One region of the Citrobacter europaeus genome, then DNA from elsewhere that is predicted to be linked to it. Evidence: predicted binding sites of a transcription regulator. Region 1 holds the regulator's gene; each other region holds the start of a gene.

The links. The regulator LexA, encoded in region 1, represses DNA repair genes until DNA is damaged. The targets are predictions, from matches to a motif close to TNCTGTATGTACATACAGNA.
Region 2: dinG (ATP-dependent DNA helicase DinG) is a predicted target of LexA. The motif match lies at 4,063-4,082, and genes of this name have one in related genera.
Region 3: rmuC (DNA recombination protein RmuC) is a predicted target of LexA. The motif match lies at 3,004-3,023, and genes of this name have one in related genera.

Annotation. Positions count from the first base shown of each region.
Region 1 is NZ_CP148084.1:4,731,320-4,741,216, forward strand. It holds gene dnaB (replicative DNA helicase) at 1-141, opposite strand, end outside; gene WHR59_RS22160 (quinone oxidoreductase) at 206-1,189, shown strand; gene pspG (envelope stress response protein PspG) at 1,491-1,733, opposite strand; gene dusA (tRNA dihydrouridine(20/20a) synthase DusA) at 1,867-2,865, opposite strand; gene WHR59_RS22175 (cupin domain-containing protein) at 2,972-3,460, opposite strand; gene zur (zinc uptake transcriptional repressor Zur) at 3,576-4,094, shown strand; gene WHR59_RS22185 (CsbD family protein) at 4,143-4,352, opposite strand; gene dinF (MATE family efflux transporter DinF) at 4,489-5,808, opposite strand; gene lexA (transcriptional repressor LexA) at 5,941-6,549, opposite strand; gene WHR59_RS22200 (diacylglycerol kinase) at 6,659-7,027, opposite strand; gene plsB (glycerol-3-phosphate 1-O-acyltransferase PlsB) at 7,199-9,619, shown strand; gene ubiA (4-hydroxybenzoate octaprenyltransferase) at 9,679-9,897, opposite strand, start outside.
Region 2 is NZ_CP148084.1:3,397,184-3,407,080, reverse strand. It holds gene rhlE (ATP-dependent RNA helicase RhlE) at 1-103, shown strand, start outside; gene WHR59_RS16110 (GntR family transcriptional regulator) at 171-905, opposite strand; gene WHR59_RS16105 (class-II fumarase/aspartase family protein) at 1,108-2,460, shown strand; gene WHR59_RS16100 (DASS family sodium-coupled anion symporter) at 2,494-3,915, shown strand; gene dinG (ATP-dependent DNA helicase DinG) at 4,097-6,247, shown strand; gene ybiB (DNA-binding protein YbiB) at 6,277-7,245, shown strand; gene WHR59_RS16085 (malate/lactate/ureidoglycolate dehydrogenase) at 7,408-8,493, shown strand; gene ybiJ (DUF1471 family protein YbiJ) at 8,591-8,851, opposite strand; gene WHR59_RS16075 (DksA/TraR family C4-type zinc finger protein) at 9,152-9,418, opposite strand; gene ybiX (PKHD-type hydroxylase YbiX) at 9,494-9,897, opposite strand, start outside.
Region 3 is NZ_CP148084.1:5,000,956-5,010,852, forward strand. It holds gene ubiB (ubiquinone biosynthesis regulatory protein kinase UbiB) at 1-62, opposite strand, end outside; gene ubiJ (ubiquinone biosynthesis protein UbiJ) at 59-664, opposite strand; gene ubiE (bifunctional demethylmenaquinone methyltransferase/2-methoxy-6-polyprenyl-1,4-benzoquinol methylase UbiE) at 678-1,433, opposite strand; gene rmuC (DNA recombination protein RmuC) at 1,528-2,958, opposite strand; gene udp (uridine phosphorylase) at 3,100-3,861, opposite strand; gene WHR59_RS23440 (dienelactone hydrolase family protein) at 4,127-4,933, shown strand; gene metE (5-methyltetrahydropteroyltriglutamate--homocysteine S-methyltransferase) at 5,030-7,291, opposite strand; gene metR (HTH-type transcriptional regulator MetR) at 7,527-8,480, shown strand; gene WHR59_RS23455 (carboxylate/amino acid/amine transporter) at 8,368-9,267, opposite strand; gene yigL (sugar/pyridoxal phosphate phosphatase YigL) at 9,348-9,897, opposite strand, start outside.

The sequences.
Region 1 (9,897 bases):
GCGTTCGTTATCCAGCATTAAACCGCCCAACACCGACTGTTCCGCTTCAATCGAGTGCGGCGGTACTTTCAGCCCGGCGACCTGGGGATCGCGATCACGAGCATCAGTCTGTTGTTTGTTGAAGGGTTTATTTCCTGCCATAGTGAATGGAGTTACCGAGATAATGATTGGGTCGAAAGATTACCACATTTCTTTTGGAGGAAGCATGGCAACACGTATTGAATTTCACAAGCATGGTGGCCCTGATGTACTCAAGGCTGTGGAGTTTACGCCCGTAGACCCGGCGGAAAACGAAATCCAGGTCGAGAACAAAGCGATTGGGATCAACTATATCGACACCTACATCCGCAGTGGTCTTTATCCACCGCCTTCTCTGCCCAGCGGTCTGGGAACCGAAGCCGCAGGCGTGGTCAGCAAAGTCGGTAGCAACGTGACGCACATTAAAGCCGGCGATCGCGTGGTTTACGCTCAGTCCCCCCTGGGCGCCTACAGCTCAGTGCATAACGTTCCGGCTGATAAAGCCGCCATCCTGCCTAACGCTATCTCGTTTGAACAAGCCGCCGCCTCATTTCTTAAAGGGCTTACCGTATTTTATCTGTTACGTAAAACCTATGAAATTCAGCCTGATGAACCGTTTTTGTTCCATGCTGCTGCGGGCGGCGTCGGTATGATTGCCTGCCAGTGGGCAAAAGCATTAGGTGCGAAGCTGATTGGAACCGTCGGCAGTGCGCAAAAAGCGCAAATTGCGCTGCAGGCCGGCGCATGGCAGGTCATTAACTATCGTGAAGAAAGCATTGCTGAACGAGTGAAAGAGATAACTGGCGGAAAAAAAGTGCGGGTGGTGTATGACTCGGTGGGGAAAGATACCTGGGAAGCCTCGTTGGATTGTCTGCAGCGCCGCGGACTGATGGTCAGTTTTGGCAACGCGTCCGGACCAGTGACCGGTGTAAATTTAGGGATTCTGAATCAGAAAGGTTCGCTATACGTGACCCGTCCCTCTCTGCAGGGTTACATCACCAACCACAACGAATTAACCGAAGCCAGTAATGAGCTTTTCTCATTGATTGCCAGTGGGGTAATAAAAGTGGATGTCGCACCTGGTCAGACATTTGCGCTGCACGACGCACAGCGTGCCCATGAAGTGCTGGAAAGTCGCGCCACGCAGGGATCGAGTTTGCTGATCCCGTAGCCCCCTCATTTCCCCTAAATAATTTAAGCTCCAGGACGGCGGCAATTGAGTGAATCCCCAGGAGCTTACTGGAGTAAGTGACTGGGGTGAATGAAAGCAGCCAACACACCTGGAGTTTGAATTATGACGGGGAAAGAAAGAATTAGGGCTTCCCGCAGGAAGCCCTTTCTTTTTTTAGTTCGGCTGTATGTAGGGTACAGCTCGATGAATTCGTTAACCTGGCAATAGTGACAGATTTGATAATCAATTCCTATTTGGTTCTAAAGGCAATGTTGCAGGTTGTGACGCACCGCTCAATACCTTAGTAAAATCGGCGGTTATTGCGCTGATACTGTGGGACTTTTGGCGCTTTTATCGCCTTGATAACCCACACCACGGCAACGGCCAGCAGCAGCCAGGGAAGCAGTTTAATCATCAAGGCAAATAGTCCGCCTAAAAACATCACTGCCGTAGCTACCACCAATGCGGCCAACACACCCAGCAAAGATACGCCGGTGACCATCAGCATGATAAAAAATCCAATCACAAAAAGTAGTTCCAGCATGGCTCTCTCCCGAAATGAAGTACTCTCCATAGCTTTACAAGAAACATGCCAAAATTAATATATTGATTTATAAAGAAAACGCCCCGCGACAAAGTGCAGGGCGTGGTGAAATTAACTAACTTTTGGCGAAAACTTAACGCTTGTCAGCGACCAGCTTCAGCGCATGTTCCAGAACGTTAATATCTGCCCCAGCTTTATGCGCATTTTCGCTCAGATAGCGACGCCACTGACGGGCCCCTGGAATCCCCTGAAACAGCCCCAGCATATGGCGCGTCACATGCCCCAGATAGGTTCCCTTACTCAGTTCACGCTCAATATACGGGTACATGGCGCGCACCACGGCAACCGGATCGGCATCTTCGGTGGCAGCAGCAAAAATCTCACGGTCAACGGACGCCAGAATACCTGGGTTTTGGTAAGCTTCACGCCCCACCATCACGCCATCCATATGTTGCAGATGAATTTTTGCTTCTTCCAGCGATTTAATGCCGCCGTTAATCGACATCGTCAGATGCGGGAAATCACGCTTTAGCTGATAAACGCGGTCGTAATCCAGCGGTGGGATCTCGCGGTTTTCTTTCGGGCTTAACCCGGATAGCCAGGCCTTGCGGGCGTGAATAATAAACATCTCACATTCGCCGTTGCCAGATACCGTGTTGATGAAATCGCACAGGAATTCGTAGCTGTCCTGATCATCAATACCAATACGCGTTTTCACCGTAACCGGTATCGACACCACGTCGCGCATTGCTTTGACGCAATCGGCGACCAGTTGTGCATTCCCCATCAGACAGGCGCCAAACATGCCATTCTGTACGCGGTCGGAAGGACAACCCACGTTGAGGTTAATTTCGTCATAGCCCCGCTGTTCAGCGAGCTTCGCACACTGCGCCAGTGCTGCCGGATCGCTCCCACCCAATTGTAATGCTACTGGGTGCTCTTCTTCGCTATACGCCAGATAATCGCCTTTACCATGAATGATCGCGCCGGTAGTTACCATCTCCGTATAGAGCAGCGTCTGGCTGGACAGTAAGCGCAAAAAATAGCGACAGTGTCTGTCCGTCCAGTCGAGCATCGGCGCGATAGAAAAACGATGAGCGGGAAAAGCGGTAGACTGAGATTCAGGCAGCATGGCGAATATTCAAGCATCCGGTTAAAAAAGGGGCGCTACTATAGCATAGACCGTTACGATAGTGAGCCACATCCTCGCGGTTATCCCTCCGTAGCCCCCACGCGCGCTATTTACGCCCGGGTTTTCCGTCATGAGAGCCAAAAAACTGCGGCGGATGGTCGACCCAGCGATCCTCGCGCGTAGCCGCATAGACAGGGTTAAGCGGGTAATATATGCGGTTATGTTTTTTATTCGCTTCACCTACGACCAGCAGACGCACCTCTTCACTGGTGTTATTGATAAAGGTGTGACACACGCCGGTGCCCGCCGGGAAACCAACGCTGTCGCCCGGTTCCAGCTTCCATAAATAACCGTTAATCCAGGCCTCAGGATATCCTTCCAGCACATAGATAAACTCTTCCTCATCGCTTTCAGCGTGCGGGTACGACGTGCGCCGCCCCGGCGGCAGGCGTTCATGATAAATACCGAGCCGCCCTAACCCGAGCTTGCGGGCAAGCGGCGCGCCAATCGAAAACAACTCATTGCTGTCGGGATAAGTGGCGTCATCAGCCCCCTCAACTTCTCGCCAGTGGCGAATACAATCGGGTCTTTTCATGTTTATTTTCCAGTATTGCGATGCGTCAGGTATAGCACACCACGGTGGATCTCGGCGTTTTAAGCAGAACATGTTAAAGTAAGGGATTAACCTTCCACGCAAATCGAGGCGCCAAATGGACAAAACCACTACGCAGGAGTTATTGGCTCAAGCTGAAAAACTCTGTGCGCAACGCAACGTGCGACTTACGCCACAACGCCTCGAAGTGCTGCGCCTGATGAGCCTGCAGGAAGGCGCAATTAGCGCCTATGACCTGCTTGACCTGCTGCGGGAAACCGAGCCACAGGCGAAACCGCCGACCGTGTATCGTGCGCTCGACTTTCTGCTGGAACAAGGGTTTGTGCATAAGGTGGAATCCACCAACAGCTATGTGCTTTGCCACCTGTTCGATCAGCCAACCCACAGTTCCGCAATGTTCATTTGCGATCGCTGTGGCGTGGTAAAAGAAGAGTGTGCGGAAGGCGTGGAAGACATCATGCATACGCTGGCGGCAAAAATGGGCTTTGCCCTGCGGCATAACGTTATTGAAGCCCACGGGCTGTGCCCGGCCTGTGTGGAGGTTGAGTCATGCCGTCATCCTGGCGAATGCCAGCATGACCATACGATTCAGGTGAAGAAGAAAGTTGGGCGCTAGATAAGGAGGAGAGCGTACATCCTTGTACTCTCAGGAGGGAGGGGTTAATTACCAGCGGTAATCATTACGTTTTTCCCAATCATTAACTTCTTTTTCCGCCTGATCTTTCGCGTAACCGTAACGCTCCTGGACTTTACCGACCAGTTGGTCACGTTTACCTTCAATGACCGTCATATCATCATCGGTCAGTTTGCCCCATTGCTCTTTCACTTTACCTTTAAACTGCTTCCAGTTGCCGCCGACTTCGTCTTTATTCATCATCAAGTCCTCATCGTTAGGTTGTGAATAGCGAGAGTGCCATGTCCAGACACATGCTGTTTTTGCTGGACGTGAGAATAAGTGTAGTCAGGGATTCTGGGTTTTATTTACTATTCGGAATTTTTAACCATCCTGCTCAGGCGAACCAGGTTCCATTACGCCAGTGGCGTCGCCAGATAATGGCCAGTGAAAGCCCACGCAACGTGAGGAAAACGCTTAATGCCAGCCACAAACCATGATTTCCAAGCCACGGTAAAGCGAGCAGCGTTAATGCGAATCCCGCTGCGGCAACGGCCATACTGTTACGCATTTCTGCAGCCCGCGTCGCGCCAATAAACATCCCGTCGAGCAGATAACACCACACCCCCACCAGCGGCAAAACCACCTGCCAGAAGAGATAGCGATCGGCCAGCAGTTGGATCTGCGGCAGCGAGGTCAGCAGCGCCACAATCTGCTCGCCAAACAGGGCATAAACCAGCGAAAACAAAATAGCCACAATACCGGACTGTCGACAGGCCGCCCGCCAGACATCCAGCAACTGGCTACCATCTCGCGCCCCATAGGCCTGACCCGAATGCGCTTCCACGGCATAGGCAAATCCGTCCAGCGCGTAGGCGGTAAAAGTCAGCAAGGTCATCAGAACGGCATTAACCGCAATGATATCGCCTCCCAGACGCGCACCCAGCACCGTGATAGCGCCAAAACAGAGTTGTAGCAGCAGCGAGCGCAGCATGATGTCGCGGTTGAGCGCCAACAAACGACGGAAGTTGCCACGCCACGCCTGCTTCAGCATTGCCAGTGAAATGCCACGCATATGCAGGACTTTACGTACCATCATCAGGCCAATCAGCAGGGTGGCATATTCGGCAATCACCGTCGCCAGCGCCGCTCCCTGCACGTTCATATGCAGGCCCATCACCAGCCATAAATCGAGTACGATGTTGAGAATATTACCGACGATCAACAGGATAACCGGCGCACGCGCATACTGAACGCCAAGCAGCCAGCCGAGCAGCACCAGATTCGCCAGAGACGCGGGTGCGCTTAACCAACGGATTTCCAGGAAACGTCGGGCCTGCTCCAGTACCGCTTCACTTCCCCCGACAATATGCAGAGCCAGATCGATAATCGGTGTACGAAACAGTGCGATAAGCAGCCCCGCTCCCAGCGCCAGCATTAGCGGCTGCACCAGCGCGCGCGCCAGCGCCTGCGGATTTTTCGCGCCAAATGCCTGCGCGGTAAGACCTGTGGTACTCATGCGCAGGAAAAGCAGCAACATAAAGAGAAAACTGGTCGCCGTGGCGCCAACCGCAACGCCGCCAAGATAGACTGGGCTATCCAGATGACCAATCACAGCGGTATCCACCAGTCCCAGCAGGGGAACGGTGATATTGGAAAAGATCATCGGTAAGGCGAGGTGCCAGAGTGCTTTATCAGAAGAGGTAAAGAAAGGCATACAGGAGAGCCTGGAAGAAGTTAGAGGTACTGAAAAAAATGTTGTCCATGCCCAACAAGCGCAGCGCCATCGGGCACGTTGCCGGATGGCGACATAAACGTCTTATCCGGCCTACAGGGCATTAACAGAAAATTACAGCCATTCACCGTTACGAATAACGCCTACCGCCAGTCCTTCGATAGTGAAGTTTTGCTCACGCAGGTCGACAACGATGGGTTTAAATTCGCTGTTTTCTGGCAAGAGTTCAACCTTGTTGCCCTGTTTTTTCAGGCGCTTAACGGTGACTTCGTCATCGATACGGGCAACAACGACCTGACCGTTACGCACGTCCTGTGTTTTATGCACAGCGAGTAAATCACCGTCCATAATACCGATATCTTTCATCGACATACCACTAACGCGCAGCAGAAAATCGGCGTTCGGTTTGAACAGTGAAGGATCGACCTGGTAGTGGCCTTCGATGTGCTGCTGCGCCAGCAGTGGCTCACCTGCAGCCACACGCCCAACAAGCGGTAACCCTTCTTCTTCTTCCTGCAGCAGTCGAATACCGCGCGATGCACCGGATACAATTTCCAGCACCCCTTTACGCGCCAGCGCTTTCAGATGTTCTTCAGCAGCGTTTGGGGAACGGAACCCCAAACGCTGCGCGATCTCCGCACGCGTCGGTGGCATACCTGTCTGGCTGATGTGATCCCTAATGAGATCAAACACCTCTTGCTGCCTGGCCGTTAACGCTTTCATTCCGCCCCCTGGGTGTATATACAGTTATGCTGTGAGTATATACAGCTAAAGGTGATTTTGGAACCGCAAACTGCACAAAAAACAGGAGATTTATGCAGTTGTGGAATCTTTATCGCAAATGCGACCACAACAGGATGCCCCAGGTGATCAGAGCGACAAAAATAGACAGCAATACCGCCGCCGACCCCATATCTTTTGCCCGACCGGAAAGTTCGTGATACTCAGAGCCAATACGGTCAACCACCGCCTCAATCGCACTGTTGAGGATTTCAACGATCATCACCAGCATCACGGAACCAATCAACAGCACGCGGGTAATGGCATCGACGTCCAGCCAGCAGGCGATGGCTACGCCCAACAGGACGGCAACGCTTTCCTGACGGAATGCCGCCTCATTGATCCATGCGGCGCGAAAACCTTTCCAGGAATAGCCTGCAGCTTTGATAATTCGGGTGAATCCAGTGGTATTATTGGCCATCAAAAAGAACCTTTTTACATTATTAGCGTCAATGTCATTGTAACGTTACCCCGTTTGTTTCAGGGTGTGGCAAAGCAGCGCGAAGTATGACGGGATACCACAGAAATTAACTAAACTTTCTGATATCCTTGCAGCGCATTTGCATTATTAACCAGAGGCTTTACATCGTTTATGTCCGGCTGGCCACGAATTTACTACAAATTACTGAATTTACCATTAAGCGTCCTGGTAAAAAGCAAGTCTATTCCGGCAGAACCTGCCCCGGAATTGGGACTCGATACTTCTCGTCCCATTATGTACGTCTTACCGTACAATTCAAAAGCAGACTTGCTGACGCTGCGTGCCCAATGTCTGGTGCACGATCTCCCCGATCCCCTGGAACCGCTGGAGATAGACGGAACTCTGCTGCCGCGCTACGTGTTTATTCACGGCGGCCCGCGTGTGTTCACCTATTACACGCCGAAAGAAGAGTCCATCAAGCTGTTCCATAACTATCTCGATCTGCATCGCAGCAATCCAGACCTGGATGTGCAGATGGTGCCGGTTTCGGTGATGTTTGGCCGTGCGCCAGGGCGTGAAAAAGGCGAAGTCAATCCGCCGCTGCGCATGCTGAACGGTGTACAGAAATTCTTTGCTGTGTCCTGGCTGGGACGCGACAGTTTTGTCCGCTTCTCCCCGTCAGTCTCCTTGCGTCGCATGGCGGATGAACACGGTACGGATAAGATCATTGCTCAGAAGCTGGCTCGCGTGGCGCGCATGCACTTTGCTCGTCAGCGTCTGGCCGCAGTTGGCCCGCGCCTCCCTGCCCGCCAGGACCTGTTTAATAAGCTGCTGGCCTCAAAAGCTATCGCTCGCGCGGTAGAAGACGAAGCGCGCAGTAAAAAAATCTCCCACGAAAAAGCGCAGCAAAACGCCATTGCGCTGATGGAAGAGATTGCCGCCAACTTCTCCTACGAGATGATCCGTCTGACCGACCGTATTCTGGGCTTTACCTGGAACCGGCTGTATCAGGGGATTAACGTTCACAATGCGGAGCGTGTCCGTCAACTGGCGCACGATGGGCACGAAATCGTGTATGTCCCGTGCCACCGCAGCCATATGGACTATATGCTGCTGTCGTACGTTCTGTACCACCAGGGTCTGGTTCCGCCGCACATCGCTGCCGGTATCAACCTGAACTTCTGGCCAGCGGGTCCGATTTTCCGCCGTCTGGGCGCATTCTTTATTCGTCGTACCTTCAAGGGTAACAAGCTCTATTCCACCGTTTTCCGCGAATACCTGGGCGAACTGTTCAGCCGCGGCTACTCGGTTGAGTATTTTGTCGAAGGTGGCCGTTCACGTACCGGTCGTTTGCTCGACCCGAAAACCGGCACGCTGTCGATGACTATTCAGGCGATGCTGCGTGGCGGAACGCGTCCGATTACCCTCGTACCGATCTACATCGGCTATGAGCACGTAATGGAAGTAGGCACCTACGCCAAAGAGCTGCGTGGCGCGACGAAAGAAAAAGAGAGTCTGCCGCAAATGCTGCGTGGCTTAAGCAAGCTGCGTAATCTGGGTCAGGGCTATGTCAACTTTGGTGAACCAATGCCGTTGATGACTTACCTTAACCAGCACGTGCCGGAGTGGCGTGAATCGATTGATCCTATCGAGTCTATCCGCCCAGCCTGGCTAACGCCGACGGTGAATAACATTGCCGCCGATCTAATGGTGCGCATTAACAACGCAGGCGCGGCCAACGCCATGAACCTGTGCTGTACTGCGTTACTGGCTTCCCGCCAGCGCTCTCTGACCCGTGAACAGCTGACCGAGCAGCTTGACTGCTATCTCAGCCTGCTACGCAATGTGCCGTACGCGGCAGATGCTACAGTTCCTGCGCAGAGCGCCAGTGAATTGATCGATCACGCCTTGCAGATGAACAAGTTTGAGGTCGAGAAAGACACCATCGGCGACATCATCATTTTGCCGCGCGAGCAGGCGGTATTGATGACCTACTACCGCAACAACATTGCGCATATGCTGGTTCTGCCTTCGTTGATGGCAGCCATCGTGACTCAGCATCGTCGTATTTCACGCGCCGCGCTACAGCAGCATATTGATGCGCTGTATCCGATGCTGAAAGCGGAGCTGTTCTTACGCTGGGAGCGTGATGAACTTGCCGGAGTGATTGACGAACTGGCCAGCGAAATGCAGCGCCAGGGACTTATCACCCTGACCGATGACGAACTGCATATCAATCCGGCCCGCTCCCGTACGCTACAGCTGCTGGCGGCAGGCGCTCGCGAGACGTTGCAACGCTACGCCATTACCTTCTGGTTGCTGAGCGCCAATCCGTCGATCAACCGTGGTACGCTGGAGAAAGAGAGCCGCACCGTGGCGCAACGCCTCTCCGTGCTGCACGGCATTAACGCGCCGGAATTCTTCGATAAAGCCGTGTTCAGCTCCCTGGTGCTGACGCTGCGTGACGAGGGATTCATCAGCGACACCGGAGATGCCGAACCGGAAGAGACGATGAAGATCTATCAGATGCTGGCCGAACTGGTCACGTCAGATGTGCGTCTGACCATCGAGAGCGCTACACAAGGCGAGTAAGCATAAAAAAACCGGTCGGAATGACTGACCGGTTTTTTATTTTGCAGACTAGACCAAACTCAAAAATGCCAGTAGCTCATCGCCAGTCCTAAGAACAACACCAGACCGACGTAATTATTGTTCATAAACGCTTTAAAACAGGCATCACGTTCGCGATTGACGATCAGTTTCTGCTGATAGACAAACAGCGCGCCCGCCACCAGCAGAGACCAGTAATAACCCAGCCCTAACCCGTTTAGCCAACCCACCAGCGCCATCAACACCAGCACGCCAACCTG
Region 2 (9,897 bases), 1.3 Mb from region 1:
TGGCGGTGCGCCAAAAGCGAAACCGCGTAGCGGCGAAGGCAAACCGGCAGGCGACAAGCCTCGTCCACCGCGCCGTCCGCGCAAACCGTCTACAGCGCAGTAATTCCCTTACTGTATGGCTGTATAAACACGCTATCCGGTCTACACACTGTGTAGGCCGGATAGGTCAATCACTCCCCCGAACTTTGCGATTTCAGCACGATCGAGCAGGTATATCGTCCTGCCGGGTGAATCGAAATCGTCGTCTCAAATACTTTCCCGTCCCTGTCCAGATAACGACGCACAATTCTCATCGCTGGCGAATCAGGCGCTACATTGAGAATCTTTGCCACCTTTTTGGGCACTCCGACAGCCGTAATGGTCTGATGCACCTCATGACTTTTGATACCGTAATGCGTTTCGATCAAATCGCTGATTAATGAGTGTGGATCGTCACGGATGTACGTGCGCAACTTGGCGTAATCCGTGCTGGCATAGCTGTCCGTCCAGCAGATTGGCGCGTCGGGGTTGTGCGCATCTTCGCGAGTGCTGGCAATGTGCAGCCATCGAGAACCTGGCGGGCAGCCAATCATCTGGGACAACTCTATGTCCGCCACAATCTCATCGATTTTCTTGATGACGCGCAGATTGTTTTTGGCCAGCAGCAACAGATCCTCAAGATGCGATAGCGGGTGATTGACGCCGTTCGCCTTAGGTTCGCAAACGCGAGTACCCGCACCTTTACGCCGTGAAATCAGACCTTGCTCTGATAATTCCCTTAACGCCTCACGCATGGTGTGGCGGCTGACCTGCCATGTTTCGCACAGTTCCATTTCCGTAGGAAACAGCGAGCCGGGGGCGAAGCTTCCCACCGCAATTTGCTGCGCCAGTTCACGTGCTATTCGCTTGTACAGAGATTCTTTCATCGCAGTTTCATCAAAATATTAGTGATCTTTATCACGAAAATTTGTACGGACTATTCCCTACATTTCTTATGAATACTATAAATGTCCGTACATTTAAATGTACGGACATTTTGTTATGTCTGGACATTGTGGCGGCGTTTGGGCATTCAACAAACTGCCGTAAACACGCATCTTATCATTATCAGATTTTCCAGGGGGATTTATGGCTTCGAATGTACTTGATTCTGTTCTGTTCAGGGATTCTTTCGGTACACCGGCGATGCGCGCGGTGTTTGACGATCGCGAACTGGTGCGCAAATACGTGGAAGTGGAAGTGGCATTAGCCAAAGCCCAGGCACGCTGCGGTGTGATACCCGAGGCTGCTGCGGTGGAAATTGCTGAAAAATGTAATGCCGACACGCTCGATTTTGATTTATTGCGCCATGAAACCGAAATTGTGGGTTATCCGATCCTACCGCTGGTCCACCAGATTTCTAAACAGGCTGGCGAGTCCGGCGGTTATGTGCACTGGGGGGCAACCACTCAGGACATTATGGACACCGCAGTGGTCCTGCAAATTCGTGATGCTTTTGCGCTCATTGAATCCGATATGGACAAACTCCGCGCCACGCTGGCCGATCTTTCACGCCGCTACCGTGATACGCCGATGGCCGGGAGAACCCATTTACAACAGGCTTTGCCGGTGACATTCGGTTACAAAGCGGCCATCTGGCTGGATATGTTTGAACGCCACGCGGAACGTCTTACCCAGGCGCGTCCTCGTGTATTGGTTGGCGAATTTGCGGGGGCGGCCGGTACGCTGGCATCGCTGGGGGATAAAGGGTTGGCGGTACAAAAAGCGATGATGGAAGAGCTTGGTCTGAATGTTCCAACCTCCACCTGGCACGTCGCGCGTGATGGTTTTGCCGAAGCGGTGAACCTGTTAGCGGTGATTACCGGGTCGCTGGGTAAGATTGCCTACGACGTAATGCTGCTGGCAGCTAACGAGTTTGGTGAGCTGTATGAGCCGTTTGTTAAAGGGCGTGGCGCCAGCAGTACCATGCCGCAGAAACGCAACCCTATTTCCAGCGAGCTGATGCTGGCGTGTGCCAAAGGTGTTCGCCAACAGGCAGGGTTGATGCTTGATGCGATGGTACAAGATCTGGAGCGTGCAACCGGGCCGTGGCATGCCGAATGGATTGCTATCCCGGAAAGTTTCGTTCTCAGCGCGGGGGCGTTGCATCAGGCCAATTTTATGCTGGCGGGGCTGGTGGTCGATGAAGCGGCGATGAAACGTAACCTCGGTATGACCAACGGATTGATTGTGGCTGAGGCAGTCATGATGGGATTGGCCCCGTACATTGGTCGTCAGGATGCACATGACGTGGTGTACGACGCCTGCCGTATCGTCAACGAACAGGGTGGGCGATTGGCTGATGTGCTGAATGCGATGCCCTCTGTCTCTGAACGACTGGACCCACAGTTGATTGAAAAACTGACCGACCCGGCAAATTACCTTGGAATGGCACCGGCGATGGTGGATCAGGTATTAGCAAGATATATGTCGCGGAAATGAACTTTCTCGGGCTAACGGAATAAGGATATTTTTATGTCAACGAATTCTGTCACGGGAAAATCCATTCTGTCGTTCCTGATACCGCTGGCGATAGGCGCGATCGTTTGGTTTTATCCCGTACCTGATGGTCTGACGCCTCAGGCCTGGCATATGTTCGCGATATTTGCCGCGACCATTGCCGCCATTCTTACTCAGCCGCTCCCTTCGGGGGCGGTGATGTTGGTTGCACTTTGTGTGGTTATTTTCACCAAAACATTACCAGAGGCAAAGGCGCTGTCAGGGTTTGCGTCCGGTACGGTATGGCTCATTTTCTGTGCTTACGTCTTGTCTCTGGGGTTTGTAACGTCAGGACTGGGGAAACGTATCGCGTATAAAATGTTATCGCTCTTTGGTGGTAGCAGCCTGGGTATCGCTTACTCACTGGGGGTTTCCGATCTGATTATGGCCCCGGCAATGCCGTCAGTAACCGCGCGGTCCGGGGGCATTATTTTTCCCATCACTCGTTCCATCAATGATGTATTGGGTTCCGCACCAGGGGTTACTGGCAAGCGCATTGGCGATTTCTTAACCATGGTGTGCTTCCAGTTTACGCCGATTACCGGGGCGATTTTCCTCACCGGGATGGCGGCGAATCCGCTGGTAGCCAGTCTGGCTAAATCGTCATTGGGTATAGAGATAACCTGGGGCGGATGGTTTATTTCCGCAGTGGTCCCTGCGATGGTCTGTTTCTGCCTGATGCCACTTCTGGTTTACAAGTTATTGGATCCCGAGCTTAAGCGTACGCCAGAGGCAAAAGCGATGGGTAAACAGGCGCTCGGTGAACTCGGTTCGATGAGCAGCAATGAGAAAAAGGTTGCATTTGGGTTTGTGCTGGCGCTGGTTGGCTGGGGCACTAGCTTGATTACTGGATTGTCTGCCACATCTGTCGGACTGGGGCTGGCTGCTTATCTGTTCGCCTCGGGTGCCGTTAGCTGGAAAAGCCTGCTTAATGACCATGCGGCATGGGATACGGTAATCTGGTTTAGCGTCATAATTAGTCTGGCGACCGGACTTGCCGATCTGGGCTTTATTAAATGGATGACCGTAAAGCTAGGCAGCGGTATTCAAGGGTTTGGCGCGATCGAGTCCTTTATTGTCCTGGGGATCCTTTACATTTACGTCCATTATCTCTTTGCTACGGCTACCGGGCACGTGGCTGCGCTGTATGCCCCTTTCGCGGCCACGGCGATCGCTGCAGGTGCGCCGCCGATGATGGTCGCTATTTGCTTCGGTATCTTTAGTAACCTGATGTGGGGGAATACCGAGTATGGCGGCGGACCTGGCCCTATTTATTTTGCCCAGGGCTATTTTGAACGACCGCGCTTTTACAAGATTAACCTCTGCGTGGTGACGGCAAATGTGATCATCATTTTTGCCGTGGGCATGCTGTGGTGGAAGCTGCTGGGGTACTATTAATTAATCGACACGTTTATTCGGCCTGCAATGAACCTGGCTGTAGGCCGGATAGCATGTAAGCCGCCATCCGGAAATTTAAGTCAAAGCTGCGAAGCGCTTTCCAGAATGGGGGAAAAAGGTACATTCAACGACTGAAATGTGCCACAATAGTGGCTGTTTATACAGTACTTCAGGTTTTCTCATGGCACTAACGGCTGCGTTAAAAGCGCAAATCGCCGCCTGGTATAAGGCGCTTCAGGAACAGATCCCCGACTTTATCCCCCGTGCGCCGCAGCGGCAGATGATTGCTGACGTTGCGAAAACACTCTCCGGGGAAGAAGGGCGACATCTGGCGATTGAAGCGCCGACCGGGGTGGGGAAAACTCTGTCTTATCTGATTCCCGGTATTGCCATAGCGCGTGAAGAACAAAAAACGCTGGTGGTTAGTACCGCCAACGTCGCTTTGCAGGATCAGATCTACAGCAAAGATTTACCGCTGCTACGCAAAATTATCCCTGACCTGCGTTTTACCGCCGCGTTTGGTCGCGGACGCTATGTCTGTCCGCGTAACTTAGCGGCGCTGGCCAGTACCGAACCCAATCAGCAGGATCTACTGGCCTTTCTCGACGACGACCTGACGCCCAATAACCAGGAAGAACAAAAGCGCTGCGCCAGGCTAAAAGGCGATCTCGACAGCTACAAGTGGGACGGGCTGCGCGATCACACCGATATCGCTATCGACGACGGACTCTGGCAACGCCTGAGCACTGATAAAGCCAGCTGCCTGAACCGTAACTGTCACTACTATCGTGAATGCCCTTTTTTTGTTGCCCGCAGGGAGATTCAGGAAGCCGAAGTGGTGGTTGCCAACCACGCGCTGGTGATGGCGGCCATGGAAAGCGAAGCCGTTTTGCCGGAGCCGAAAAACCTGCTATTGGTGCTTGATGAAGGCCACCATTTGCCCGACGTCGCGCGCGATGCGCTGGAGATGAGCGCAGAAATCAGCGCCCCCTGGTACCGACTGCAGTTGGATCTGTTTTGCAAATTAGTGGCTACCTGCCTGGAGCAGTTTCGGCCAAAAACCACGCCTCCGTTGGCGAATGCCGAGCGTCTGAATGGTCACTGTGAGGAACTGTATGAGCTGATTTCCTCGCTCAATAACATTCTTAATCTGTACATGCCGGCTACCCAGGAAGCGGAACACCGCTTCGCGATGGGGGAGCTACCTGCGGAAGTGATGGAGATTTGTCAGCGTCTGGCAAAACTAACGGAAATGCTGCGCGGTCTGGCCGAACTGTTCCTCAACGATCTCAGCGAAAAAACCGGCACTCACGATGTTGTGCGTCTGCATCGGGTTATTTTGCAGATGAATCGGGCGCTGGGCATGTTTGAGGCACAAAGCAAATTGTGGCGGCTGGCATCGCTCGCGCAATCATCGGGCGCGCCGGTGAGTAAATGGGCGACGCGCGAGGTGCGTGACGGGCAGATCCACGTCTGGTTTCACTGCGTGGGGATCCGCGTGAGCGATCAGCTCGAACGACTGCTGTGGCGCAGCGTACCGCATATTATTGTCACTTCCGCCACGCTACGCTCGCTCAACAGCTTCTCGCGTCTGCAGGAAATGAGCGGCCTGAAGGAAAAAGCAGGGGACCGGTTTGTTGCGCTGGATTCACCGTTTAATCACGTTGAACAGGGCAGAATCGTCATTCCGCAGATGCGCTACGAACCGCTAATTGAAAACGAAGAGCAGCATATCGCGGAAATGGCCGCCTATTTCCGCGAACAGCTGGAAAGCAAGAAGCATCAGGGGATGTTGGTACTCTTTGCCAGCGGCCGGGCGATGCAGCGTTTTCTGGAGCACGTTACCGATCTGCGCCTACTGTTGCTGGTTCAGGGCGACCAGCCGCGCTATCGTCTGGTGGAGCTGCACCGCAAGCGGGTGACCAACGGCGAGCGTAGCGTGCTGGTTGGGCTGCAATCTTTTGCCGAAGGTCTGGACTTGAAAGGCGACCTGCTGACTCAGGTGCATATTCACAAAATTGCTTTTCCGCCTATCGACAGCCCGGTGGTGATCACCGAGGGCGAGTGGTTGAAAAGCCTGAACCGCTACCCCTTCGAGGTGCAGAGCCTGCCCGCGGCGTCGTTCAATTTGATCCAGCAGGTAGGGCGACTCATCCGTAGCCATAGTTGCTGGGGAGAAGTGGTTATTTATGATAAGCGTTTATTGACCAAAAACTATGGCAAGCGTTTACTGAATGCGTTACCCATATTTCCGATAGAGCAACCTGCTGTGCCAGACGTTATAGTAAAACCAAAAGAAAAAGCGAAACCCACACGCCGCCGTCGGCGTTAACGACGCGAGCAACAGGCAAGGAGTTAACGATGGATTACCGCAAAATCATTAAAGAGATTGGGCGAGGAAAAAATCACGCGCGTGACCTGGATAAGGATACTGCTCGCGGATTGTATACCCATATGATGAACGGCGACGTACCTGACCTTGAAATGGGCGGGGTACTGATTGCGCTACGTATTAAAGGCGAAGGCGAAGCGGAGATGCTGGGCTTTTACGAAGCGATGCAAAACCACACCATTCGCCTGACTCCGCCGGTAGCGAAACCCATGCCGATTGTCATTCCCAGCTATAATGGCGCGCGCAAGCAGGCGAATTTGACTCCGCTGCTGGCAATTTTACTGCATAAGCTCGGCTTTCCGGTGGTGGTTCACGGCGTCAGCGAGGATCCAACCCGCGTGCTGACAGAAACCATTTTCGAGCTGATGGGAATTGCGCCGACGCTGCATGCCGGGCAGGCGCAGGCAAAGCTGGATGGTCATGAGCCGGTGTTTATCCCGGTGAGCGCGCTGTGTCCTCCGCTGGAGAAACAGCTGGCGATGCGCTGGCGAATGGGCGTGCGTAACAGTGCGCACACGCTGGCTAAATTAGCCACGCCGTTTGCTGAAGATGCCGCGCTGCGTCTTTCCAGCGTGTCCCACCCGGAATACGTTTCGCGCGTGGCGAAGTTCTTCGGCGATATCGGTGGGCGTGGCCTGTTGATGCACGGTACCGAGGGCGAAGTGTATGCCAACCCGCAGCGCTGCCCGCAGATAAGTCTGATAGATTCATCCGGTGTGCGAGTGTTACAGGACCGACAGAGCGAGATGCCTGATGAGCCGGTACCGCTACCGGTAGCAAAAGACCCGGAAACCACCGCGCGCTGGATTGAGCGTTGTCTGGCGGGCAGTGAGCCTGTTCCGGCATCGTTGAAAATCCAGATGGCCTGTTGCCTGGTGGCAACCGGTGAATCCGCCTCACTGGCTGAAGGACTTGCCCGCGTCGAGCAAAGTTTCTAATTAATTTGTTATCCCGACGGGCCATTTACCTGGCCTGTCGGTTCTCTCATTTTAACAACGTGAAATTTCTGCACGTTTATTGACCTCCTGAGCGCCGTGGCGCAGCATAGTTTGTTGAAAAATAAGAAACACAACAAACACGCGACACAACAGGAGATAACAATGAACAGTGGACATCGCTTCCATGTGCCAACGTTGCACGCCTTTATCCAGGCCGTTTTTCATCAGATGGGAAGCAATGAGCAGGAGGCGCGGCTGGTGGCAGATCATCTGATAGCCTCTAACCTTGCTGGTCACGACTCCCACGGCATTGGCATGATCCCAAGCTATATTCGCTCATTCTCACAAGGGCACCTGCAGATCAACCGTCATGCCAAAGTGGTCAAAGATGCGGGAGCGGTGATAACGTTTGACGGCGACTGTGCGTTTGGTCAGGTGGCGGCGCACGAGGCAATCACGCATGGAATCGAAAAAGCGCGCCAGTACGGTATCGCCGCCGTGGCATTACATAATTCGCACCATATTGGACGCATTGGCTACTGGGCGGAACAATGTGCGGCGGCAGGTTTTGTTTCGGTGCACTTTGTGAATGTGGTAGGTATCCCGATGGTCGCACCGTTTCATGGCCGCGATAGCCGTTTTGGCACCAATCCCTTCTGCGTTGTGTTCCCGCGTAAAAATACTTTCCCGTTGTTGTTGGACTATGCGACCAGCGCCATCGCGTTTGGCAAAACCCGTGTGGCATGGCATAAGGGCGAACCGGTGGCACCTGGATGCCTGATTGACGCAAATGGAGTGCCTACGACCGCTCCTGCCGTAATGCAGGTTTCTCCGCTGGGGTCGTTACTGACATTCGCCCAACATAAGGGTTATGCGCTGGCGGCGATGTGCGAAATTATGGGCGGGGCGCTTTCTGGCGGTAAAACAACACATGAAGAAAGCCTGCAGACCAGCGCGGATGCCATCATTAACTGCATGACGACCATCATTATAAATCCTCAACTGTTCGGCGCGCCGGACTGTGATAACCAGGTTGCGGCATTTGCTGAGTGGGTGAAAGCGTCTCCGCATGCTGAAGGTGCCCCGATCCTGTTACCAGGGGAGTGGGAGGTGAATACGCGTGAGGAACGGCTGGAGCAAGGTATTCCGCTGGATGCCGGGAGCTGGAAAGCGATTTGCGAGGCGGCGCTGCAAATAGGGATGCCAGACGTCGTGTTACAGGAGTTCCGTCAACGACTGGAACACTAAGCAAAAAAAAGCCCGTCCAGTGGCGGACGGGCAAACAAAGGGTAACAAACAGGGTCAATGAGGGTTGGAGCATTGGGTCGTACAGGTAATTTCTCGGTTATTTATAGATAACCGCGGTGCCGCTCATTTTATCTTTGCCGATAGCGGAAGTTATGCTGTATCCCGTTGCGCCAGCAGCATTTGCTTTCTCAGCGAGTTTGGCTTCCAGGCCGTCCAGCGTAGTGGCGCCGTCAGCAGATACCACACCAATTTTGTTCATGTTTTGTGCCTGAGTAGAGGAAACCGGCTCGGCAGCGAAAACGCCAAATGACAGGGTAGACAGAGCGATGGCGGCAACAGCAAATTTGATATTTTTCATGATTAATTTCTCGCAGGGTTGTTCTGTTAGTCAGTATTCTTTAAGAAGACGTTGTTTCGTCGATGTGAGAAGTATCACGTTTTTTTATGCGAGATAAAATCGAATAGAATTGACGACATCAATCAAAAAAATTGAATGACAAATAACTTATTGAATATTAATAAATTCGAAAGAGGGATTTACAGTTCTTGTCATTGCGCTTTACAGAGACACCGACAACGGCACATTTTGCTACACAGAGTGCAAAAAAGCGTGCTCGTAAAGGAAATTGTATACGCTAAAGCTTTTGGTAAAGATAAGTCAACGTAGCTGGCTGTCTTTTGAACCTCTGCGATTATATCCTGAAAATGCCGCGCTATGTGAATCTTTATCCTGTTGGCATGTGATGCACAAGCGTACGCCTGGCACGGCCTCACGTCTGGCCTGAGGGATAGGGTTGCCACATTCTTCGCATTCATACAGACTTTCCCCCGTCGGTAATTCACCGCGGGCGCGGGCTACAGCATCTTCAATAGTATTGTTGATCTGTTCGTTAACCGCGTCGTCATTTGCCCATCCGGATGCCATGCTTACCTCCTGCTGATGTCTACAGAATAAGTATAGCGAATGTGATGGCTGAAAAACGACCACGCGTTACCACTATCAGATTTCAGACCATTCGCGCAGCAGGTTATGGTAGAGATTGAGAAGCGAGAGGATCTCGCTACTCTCCCCATGACGTGTTTTCAGGGACTGGATGTTTTTATCCAGTTCAAAAAGCATGGCGCGATTTTTGTCGTCACGGATCATCGACTGGATCCACATAAATGACGCCACACGAACGCCTTGGGTCACCGGCGTGACGCAGTGCAGGCTGCTGGAAGGGTAAAGCACCAGATCGCCCGCCGGCAGCTTTACCGCATGCTGGCCGTAGGTATCATTGACCAGCAGCTCTCCTCCTTCATAATCATCAGGATTACTCAGGAATAAGGTGGCGGAAAGATCTGTGCGCATCCAGCCGTTTTGCGGATGGCTACGCACCGCGCCGTCAACGTGAAAACCGTAAG
Region 3 (9,897 bases), 270 kb from region 1:
AGGCCGTAGCTTAAAAAAGTGCGTATGATGAAATAAAGGCGCCGTACTTCACCTGGCGTCATTTGGCCTCCAGTTTTTCCAGCCGTTTAGCCAGGGATTCAACCGCACGCTCAACGGCTGCCGTTTCCTCTGCAAACCATGCAACCTCAAGCGGACCCGGAGCCATACGCCACTCTTCGGTGATCGCTTCGGCAACATAGCGCTGCTGGCGCTGAATGTTATGGCGCAGGAACTTCGCTCCACCACGCAATACTTTGCTAACCCCTTCCGCGACAATATCGCCGGTATAGGGCGCTAACAGTTCTGCGGGATCAAACTCCGCCAGATCGGCCAGTGCGACAAAATTCTGCACGATCTGGATATCGCCCTGAACTTCCAGATCACCGCTGCGGATAAGCGTGGTTAGTTGCTGCCGGTCGCGTAATTTCGGTAACACGCTGGCATGTGTGATTACGGTGCAATCGGCTTCGCCTTCCCATGCCCCCAGCACATCGACCTGGCGCTCACTAAACACCAGCACTAACGGTGTTGAAAATCCTTTGAGCTCAACACGCAGAACTTTGCCCTGTAAGCGCGTTCTGGCTGACTTAAGCGCAGGAGAACGGTACAGAAAGCTGTTGAGCAAATTTTCAACGCCGGCGGTCACTAAGGGTTTTAAAGGCATCCCCAATCTCCTGTCAGAACTTGTAACCACGATGCAGCGCAACGACACCTGCCGTCAGGTTGTAATAATCAACGCTTTCGAACCCGGCATCTTGCATCATAGCTTTTAAGGTGTCCTGATCGGGATGCATGCGGATAGACTCCGCCAAATAGCGATAACTATCTGCGTCGCTTGCCACCATGGAACCAATGCGTGGCAGAACATGGAAAGAGTAGGCGTCGTAAGCTTTGCTCAGCGGTTCGATAATCGGTTTGGAGAACTCCAGCACCAGTAAGCGTCCGCCCGGTTTCAACACGCGATACATGGAGCGTAATGCTTTGTCTTTATCCGTTACGTTACGCAGACCGAAAGAGATGGTGATGCAGTCAAACGTGTTGTCAGGGAAAGGCAGTGCTTCCGCGTTCGCCTGAACGTACTCAACGTTACCCACTACGCCGATATTACGCAGCTTTTCGCGTCCCATTTTGAGCATTGAGTCATTGATATCCGCCAGCACAACTTTGCCGGTTTCGCCTACCATGCGAGAGAATTTTGCCGTCAGATCGCCGGTACCGCCCGCCAAATCGAGAACGGTTTGCCCGCGACGCACGCCACTGCAGTCAATGGTGAAGCGCTTCCACAAACGATGAATGCCAAATGACATTAAGTCATTCATAACGTCATATTTAGACGCCACAGAATGAAAAACGTGGGCCACCATGTCAGCTTTCTGCTCTTTAGCGACGGTCTGAAAGCCAAAGTGCGTCGTTTCTTGTGAATTATCCACCATCTCAGTGCCTGCTCATCCAAAAAATGTTCGAGAAGTGTAACAGATTGGGCCAATTTGCCCTACCCTTCTGCCCGGTTCAACTACCCCAAACGAACTAGTTTGATTGCTGATTTACCGCTTCATCATCAGGGTAAGGTTCATCCTGTTGCGTCTCAGGGACCGAGCGCAAGCGGTATTCTTCATCCTGCGTAGTGGCTTGTTCAGCCAGCTCAGGATTAATCTCGCGCTTAATTTCTACACCTAAACTGCGAAACGCTTCTGCCTGCGACAGGACGTTTCCACGGCCTGAAGAAAGTTTTTTCATCGCCTGTCGGTAGTTATCCTGGGCTTTATCCAGGCTTTGGCCAATTGCCGACATATCATCCACAAACAATCGCATCTTGTCATAAAGTTTGCTGGCCCGATCGGCAATTTGTTGCGCATTACGACTCTGATGCTCGTAGCGCCACAGGTTGGCGATCGTGCGCAACGCCACCAACAGCGTGGTAGGGCTCACCAGCATAATGTTATTTCTAAGCGCTTCGGTAATCAGTTCGGGCTGTCTGTCGAGGGCCAGTAAAAAAGCAGGCTCAACGGGGATAAACATCAGCACATAGTCAAGCGTGCGCAGCCCCGGGAGCTGCTGATAGTCTTTGCGCCCCAGCAAACGAATATGGTTTCGCACCGAGGCAATGTGCTCCTGCAACGCGCTCTCGCGGGTGTATTCATCTTCAGCGTTAAAATAGCGTTCATAGGCGACCAGCGTCATTTTCGCATCGATCACCACATCTTTACCCTGCGGCAGCCGGACGATGACATCAGGCTGCATCCGCGAACGGGCGTCGTTCTCGATACTGACCTGGGTTTCGTATTCATAGCCTTCGCGCAGACCAGAAGCCTCAAGCACCCGCGTGAGTACGACCTCACCCCAGTTGCCCTGCGTTTTGTTATCGCCTTTTAATGCCCGCGTCAGGTTTACCGCTTCCTGCGCCATCTGCGCGTTCAGTTGCTGTAGATTACGAATTTCGTGCGCCAGGGTATGGCGCTCCTGCGCCTCTTTACCAAAGCTATCCTGAACCTGACGTCGAAAACCGTCCAGTTGTTCGCGAAGCGGTGCCAGCAGGCTGTTCAGACTTTGCCGGTTTTGCTCATCTACGCGACGGTTACTGTGCTCAAAAATACGGTTCGCCAGATTTTCAAACTGTTCGCTCAGCCGCTGTTCGCTGTTGATCATCTGGCGGATTTTATCTTCCGCATGCTGCTGCGTCGCTTCCAGCCGGGTGGTGACTTCACGGAGATCGGCTTCGAGAGAGGTGTTGATGCTGTGCAGGCTGCGCAATTCGTTATTGAGGAGTTCGCACTCATCACGCCAGTGAGCTTCCTGAGAAAGCTGCTGGCGGGCGGCGCTTAGCGCAATATCTATTTCACGTCGCTCTTCGATGAGGTCGGCACGGATCCTGTCGGCGTGCGCTTTTGTTGCGAGCCATCCCACCAACAACCCTGCGGCTAACGCCAGCACGGCACTCATCATAATTGAAATATCCACAACGCTCCCCTTACAGCAACGGCTTACCCGCACAAAATAGAATTGTGCTGTATAAACGTCCAGTTTAAAAGGAATTTCCTGCGAGGCACTACGCAAAATAAAAAGGCCGAACGCGTCGGCCTTTTTGAATAGACGGGAGAATTACAGTAAACGACGCGCGGCTTCCACCACGATTTTCACCGCGTGGCTTTCCGTTTGTTTCATCGTTTCCGCATTAGGGATCTCTTGCTGAGTACGGTTCACGATAACACCCGCAACCATACCGGCACGCAGACCCTGGCTTGCGCACATGGTCAGCAACGTCGCAGATTCCATTTCGTAGTTCATGACGCCCATAGACTGCCACTCTTCCATTGAGCCTTTGAAACGGCTCACGACGCGACCAGAGAAGGTGTCATAACGCTCCTGTCCCGGATAGAAGGTGTCAGAAGACGCGGTAACGCCCACGTGAGTGGTAGCGCCGATAGATTTCGCTGCTTCCACTAGCGCGGTGGTGCACTCGAAGTCCGCAACGGCCGGGAATTCCATTGGCGCGAAATGCAGGCTTGCACCGTCCAGACGAACAGATGCAGTGGTAACCAGTACATCACCCACGTTGATATGCGGCTGGATAGCGCCAGTCGTACCGATACGCAGGAAGGTACGAATGCCCAGTTGTGCCAGTTCTTCTACGGCAATAGAGGTGGACGGGCCGCCGATACCGGTAGAGCACACGATCACGGCTTTACCATCCAGCTCAGCACGCCAGGTAGTGAACTCGCGATGAGATGCCAGTTTAACCGGCTTATCCATCAGCGCGGCGATCTTTTCCACACGCTCCGGGTCGCCAGGGACGATAGCAAGCGTAGCCCCTTGTAAATCGTTCTTAGTGAGGCCGAGATGAAAAACATCAGACTTAGACATAAAAACTCCTCTGTGAATCGGTTTTGTCAGAAGAAGCAAAAACACACTTTACCGAAGGCATAAACATATTTTCGTGACAGCCATCACTATGATGTAAATCAATTGCATTCAATTACCATATAATAGTGACGCATATCACATAAATGATGCGATGTAAGGAAGCCTTGCACAAAAGATAGACCGTTTAAGGCAATGTGGTTCGTTGCATGTGTCTATAGTTAACAATGCGCTTTTTGGCTGAATATTTAAGGGTACGGAGAATACCATGACAACACGACAATCTGGCTTTGCACCTGCTGTATCTCCACCGACGTCTACCACGGTCCACACTCCGGATAACGCAATTATCGCCGGGGTAACGTCCATACCGTCACAAGGCGATGATATGCCAGCGTATCACGCACGACCAAAACAGACCGATGGCCCCCTGCCCGTGGTTATTGTCGTGCAGGAAATTTTTGGCATTCATGAACACATTCGTGACGTTTGCCGCCGTCTGGCTCTGGAAGGGTATCTGGCTATCGCACCAGAACTCTATTTTCGCGAAGGCGATCCCAATGACTTTGCCGATATCCCTACGCTACTCAGCGGTCTTGTCGCCAAAGTGCCTGACTCTCAGGTATTGGCCGATTTGGATCATGTCGCCAGTTGGGCATCGCGAAATGGAGGAGATGCCCACCAGTTGATGATCACCGGATTCTGCTGGGGTGGACGCATCACCTGGCTGTATGCCGCACATAATCCGCAGTTAAAAGCGGCGGTGGCGTGGTACGGCAAGCTGGTAGGTGATAAAACCCTCAACTCGCCGAAACATCCCGTTGATATCGCGACCGATCTTAACGCCCCCGTTCTGGGACTGTATGGCGGCCAGGACACCAGTATTCCGCAAGATACCGTTGAAACAATGCGTCAGGCGCTGCGCGCCGCCAATGCAAAAGCGGAAATCGTAGTGTATCCCGATGCCGGACATGCTTTTAACGCCGATTATCGCCCGAGCTATCACGAAGAGTCCGCGAAAGACGGCTGGCAGAGGATGCTGGAGTGGTTCGCGCAATACGGCGGGAAGAAATAAACGTTAATTGCCCGGTGGCAGTAACACCTTACCGGGCCTACAACTGTTGCGATTTCCAATAACCCGGGCAAGCGCCAGCGCTTCCCGGGCACCGAATTACGCCTGACGCAGATTCTGCGCTGCTTTGACCATGTTAGCCAGCGCCGCCCGCGTTTCCGGCCAGCCGCGCGTTTTCAGGCCGCAATCCGGGTTCACCCACAGACGCTCAGCCGGAATACGCTGCTCGGCTTTCTTCAGCAGGGCTTCAATCCACTCCACGCTCGGGACGTTCGGCGAGTGAATATCGTATACGCCCGGCCCGATTTCGTTCGGATAGTCGAACTCTTCAAACGATTCCAGCAGTTCCATATCAGAGCGTGACGTCTCAATGGTGATCACGTCCGCGTCCAGCGCCGCAATGGAATCCATGATGTCATTGAACTCGCAATAACACATGTGGGTGTGGATCTGGGTTTCATCCTTCGCCACCGCCGCGTTAATGCGGAAGGCTTCCACGCCCCACTCCAGATACGCTGCCCAGTCGCTGCGGCGCAGCGGCAGACCTTCGCGCAGCGCCGGTTCATCAATCTGGATGATGCCAATACCCGCCGCTTCCAAATCCGCTACCTCGTCACGCAGCGCCAGCGCAATCTGCTTAGCGATGGTTTCACGCGTCACGTCTTCACGCGGGAATGACCAGCAGAGAATGGTCACCGGCCCCGTCAGCATGCCTTTTACCGGTTTGTCGGTCAGCGACTGGGCATACTTCGCCCACTCAACGGTGATCGCTTCCGGGCGGCTGACATCGCCAATCACCACCGGCGGCTTCACGCAGCGAGAGCCGTAGCTCTGCACCCAACCATTTTGGGTAAAGACGAAACCGTCAAGGTGTTCGCCAAAGTACTCGACCATGTCGTTACGCTCGGCTTCACCGTGCACCAGCACATCGAGCCCCAGACGTTCCTGTTCAACGATCGCTTGTTTGATATGTTCTGCGATACCGGTGCGGTAGTTACCGGCATCCAGGTTGCCCTTTTTGAAGTCCAGACGCAGACCACGAATTTCGGTGGTTTGCGGGAATGAGCCGATAGTCGTGGTCGGCCATGCCGGCAGATTAAAACGGGCACGCTGTGCCTCGGCGCGAACTTGATAAGCGTTGGCGCGCTGGCTGTCCTGGGCGGTGATCGCCGCCAGACGTTTTTCCACTGCGGCGTTGTGCACGCGGGTAGAGTGACGACGCGCCTGGATCGGTGCGCTCCATTCCACAATTGCCGCCGTATCGCCGCTGTTCAACGCATCGCGCAGCAGCGCCAGCTCGCCACATTTTTGCAGCGCGAAGGCAAACCAGCTCTTCACTTCTGCATCAAGGCGGGTTTCCACGCTGAGATCGATTGGGCTATGCAGCAGAGAGCAGGAGGAAGCCACCCACAGGTCACGTTTCCCGACGATATCTTTAATTTGCGCATATTTTTCGCTGAGATCGGCGCGCCAGACGTTGCGACCGTTCACCAGACCCGCTGACAGCAGCCAGTCGGCAGGCAGACGTTTATGCAGCTCGGCGACATCATCTTTGCCGTGCACGAAGTCAACGTGCAGCCCCTGCACCGGCAGCGCGGCAATGGTATCCAGGTTTGGCGTTACGCCTTCGAAGTAGGTGGTCAGTAGCAGCTTCACCTGGCCTTGCAGGGCGTCATAAGCCGGTTTAAAAGCATCCAGCCACGCTTGCGGCAGCTCCAGTACCAGCGCAGGTTCATCAATCTGCACCCACTCAATACCGCGTTTCGCCAACTCAGCCAGCACCTGCTGGTAAACCGGCAGAATATCGTTCAACAGGCTCAGGCGGTCAAACTGTTCGCCCTTCACTTTCCCCAGCCACAGATAAGTTACCGGTCCCAACAGCACAGGCTTCACCTTGTGACCGAGCGCCAGCGCTTCGTCCACTTCATCCAGCAGTTGGGTCCAGGTCAGTTTGAACTGCTGACCTTTGGTGAACTCGGGCACCATGTAGTGATAGTTGGTGTTAAACCATTTGGTCATTTCTGCCGCCGCCGCGGGTTCACCCGTTGGTGCGCGGCCACGGCCAATGCGGAATAAGGTGTCGATATCGACAGAGCCATCTTTATTTTGATGACGAGCCGGAACGTTGCCGAGCAACAGACTGGTGGTCAGGACGTGATCGTACCAGGCAAAATCGCCCACCGGCAGCAGGTCAACCCCCGCCTGCTTTTGCTGCTCCCAGTGGCGGGCACGCAGCTCGCGGCCAACTGTCAGCAAATCTTCACGGGAGGAATTTCCCGCCCAGTAGCTTTCTTGCGCTTTCTTCAACTCGCGACGCAGGCCAACGCGAGGGAAACCGAGGGTGTGATTCAATATTGTCATTTTTCTTCCTCTAATTATATGTAAATCCTATGGATTTTGAATTTAGGGAAGGCGGCAAGTTTACTCATCCCCAGGAGCTTACTGAAGTAAGTGACTGGGGTGGGGAAACGAAGCCAACGCACCATAAATTTAAAAGACGAAGGATTTTAGCCGTCCAGATGTTTACACATCCATAATTGGCGGTTACTGTATATTCCTCAAGCGCAATTTGTTCATGCCGAAGTGAAGGACTTTCATGATCGAGATTAAACACCTGAAAACGCTACAGGCGTTGCGGAATAGTGGTTCTCTGGCAGCCGCAGCGGCAACGTTGCATCAGACCCAATCCGCCCTTTCTCACCAGTTCAGCGATCTGGAGCAGCGCCTTGGCTTTCGACTTTTTATCCGTAAAAGCCAGCCTCTGCGCTTTACGCCGCAGGGGGAAATCCTGCTGCAGTTAGCTAATCAGGTGTTGCCGCAAATTGGTCGTGCGCTGCAGGCTTGCAACGAACCACAGCAAACCCGGCTGCGAATCGCGATTGAATGCCACAGCTGTATCCAGTGGCTGACGCCCGCGCTGGAGAATTTTCGTGCCAACTGGCCGCAGGTGGAGATGGACTTTAAATCCGGCGTAACGTTCGATCCGCAACCGGCGCTACAGCAGGACGAGCTGGATCTGGTGTTAACCTCCGACATCCTGCCGCGCAGCGGATTGCACTACTCGCCGATGTTCGATTTTGAAGTCCGTCTGATATTGGCGCCTGACCATCCGCTGGCCAACAAAACGCAAATTACGCCGGAGGATTTAGCCAGCGAGACGCTGCTTATTTACCCGGTGCAACGGAGTCGACTGGATGTCTGGCGACACTTCCTGCAGCCTGCGGGCGTGAGTCCTTCGCTAAAGAGCGTGGATAACACCCTGCTGCTGATTCAGATGGTTGCAGCCAGAATGGGTATTGCGGCTTTACCACACTGGGTGGTGGAGAGTTTTGAACGCCAGGGTCTGGTGGTGACTAAAACTCTGGGCGATGGATTGTGGAGCCGACTGTACGCCGCCGTACGTGATGGCGAGCAGCGACAGCCGGTCACAGAAGCGTTTATTCGCTCAGCGCGGAATCACGCCTGCGATCACCTGCCGTTTGTACGGAGTGCGGAACGACCCACTTTCGATGTACCCACAGTGAGGCCACTATCACAGCCGCCCCAATGATGAAGCTTGGCCAGTGAGGCTGTTGATGCCAGATAGCCAGATTAACCAACAGCCCGGCCGGCACATGCATATTGTTCATGATACCCAGCGTACCCGCATCCACCTGGGTCGCGCCATAGTTCCACATAAAGTAACCAATGCCGGACGCCGCCACGCCAAGAAATACCAGAATTCCCCACTGTAGCGTAGTTGCAGGCATTTTCTGCGCATTACCCAGCATGAACCAGGCAACTACTGCCACCATAAAGGCGCCCATATAAAACCAGGCAAAGGCGTTGTGCTGCGGCATTGGCCGCGTTTCCATCAGACGTTTATAGCCCACCATACCAATGGCAAAGCTGATATTGGACAACTGCACCAGCAGCAGGCCGGTCCAGAAGTGACTGGTCACCTGATCGTAACGAATGATCCCTGCGCCAATCACCGCCAGCAACGCACTGAAGGCATAGCTCCAGCGCAGACGACGTCCACTCATCAGATCGTAAATCAGCGTAATGTAGAGCGGCGTCAGCACGGTAAAGAGCAGCAGTTCTGAAACCGTCAGGTACAGATAGGCGTGAAAACTCAGCATGTACATGATACCAAGCTGCATGGCCCCCACCAGCATATACAACGCGATCGTTTTTACGCTGTGCCCACGGGTACGTAGAAACGGCAGGAACACCAGCGCCGCCAGCCCAACACGCACCAGCACCGCAAAATAGCTATCGACATGACCGGCAAGGTACTCGCCAAACAGGCTAAAGGAAAAGGCCCACAGAATTGTGGTAATGATGAGTAACGCCACAATGGATGTCTCTTAACAGAAGGTACACCCATTGTAGCGAAGTTTTTAGTTGACGACTGGTCAACTAACGAACAACAAAATTATTGCAAAAACAGCTCACGCAGATAGTGCGGGACGGCATCGTCGGCATTAAGACCAATGACTTCCAGTTCCGGGTGCAGATCCTTCAGGCGCTGGTGGGCATTGCCCATGATGCAGCCTTTACCTGCCATGGAGAGCATTTCCGCGTCGTTCATCCCATCGCCAAAAGCGATGCAGTCTTTCAGGCTGTAGCCCATCGCTTTCGCTACCGCTTCCAGCGCATGACCTTTCGATACGCCGCCAGCCATGACTTCCAGACAGGTAAGCGTAGAAAAGCTGACGTTGACGCGATCGCCCCAGCGGGCGTTAATCGCCTGCTCCAGCGGCAGCAGCCTTTCGTGAGAATCGGTGGTGAAGAACACTTTGCTGACGCCTTCAGGCTCCAGTAACGCAGGTTCAAACAGGGAATAGTTAAACACCGCTTCTTTAAAAAAGCGCATTTCGTCCGGACGGTGGCGGTTCATAAACCACTCATCATCGCGATAAACGTTGGTCACGATGTCCGGATTTGCATTCACTACGCCAAACAGGTCGCTGGCAATATCGCGA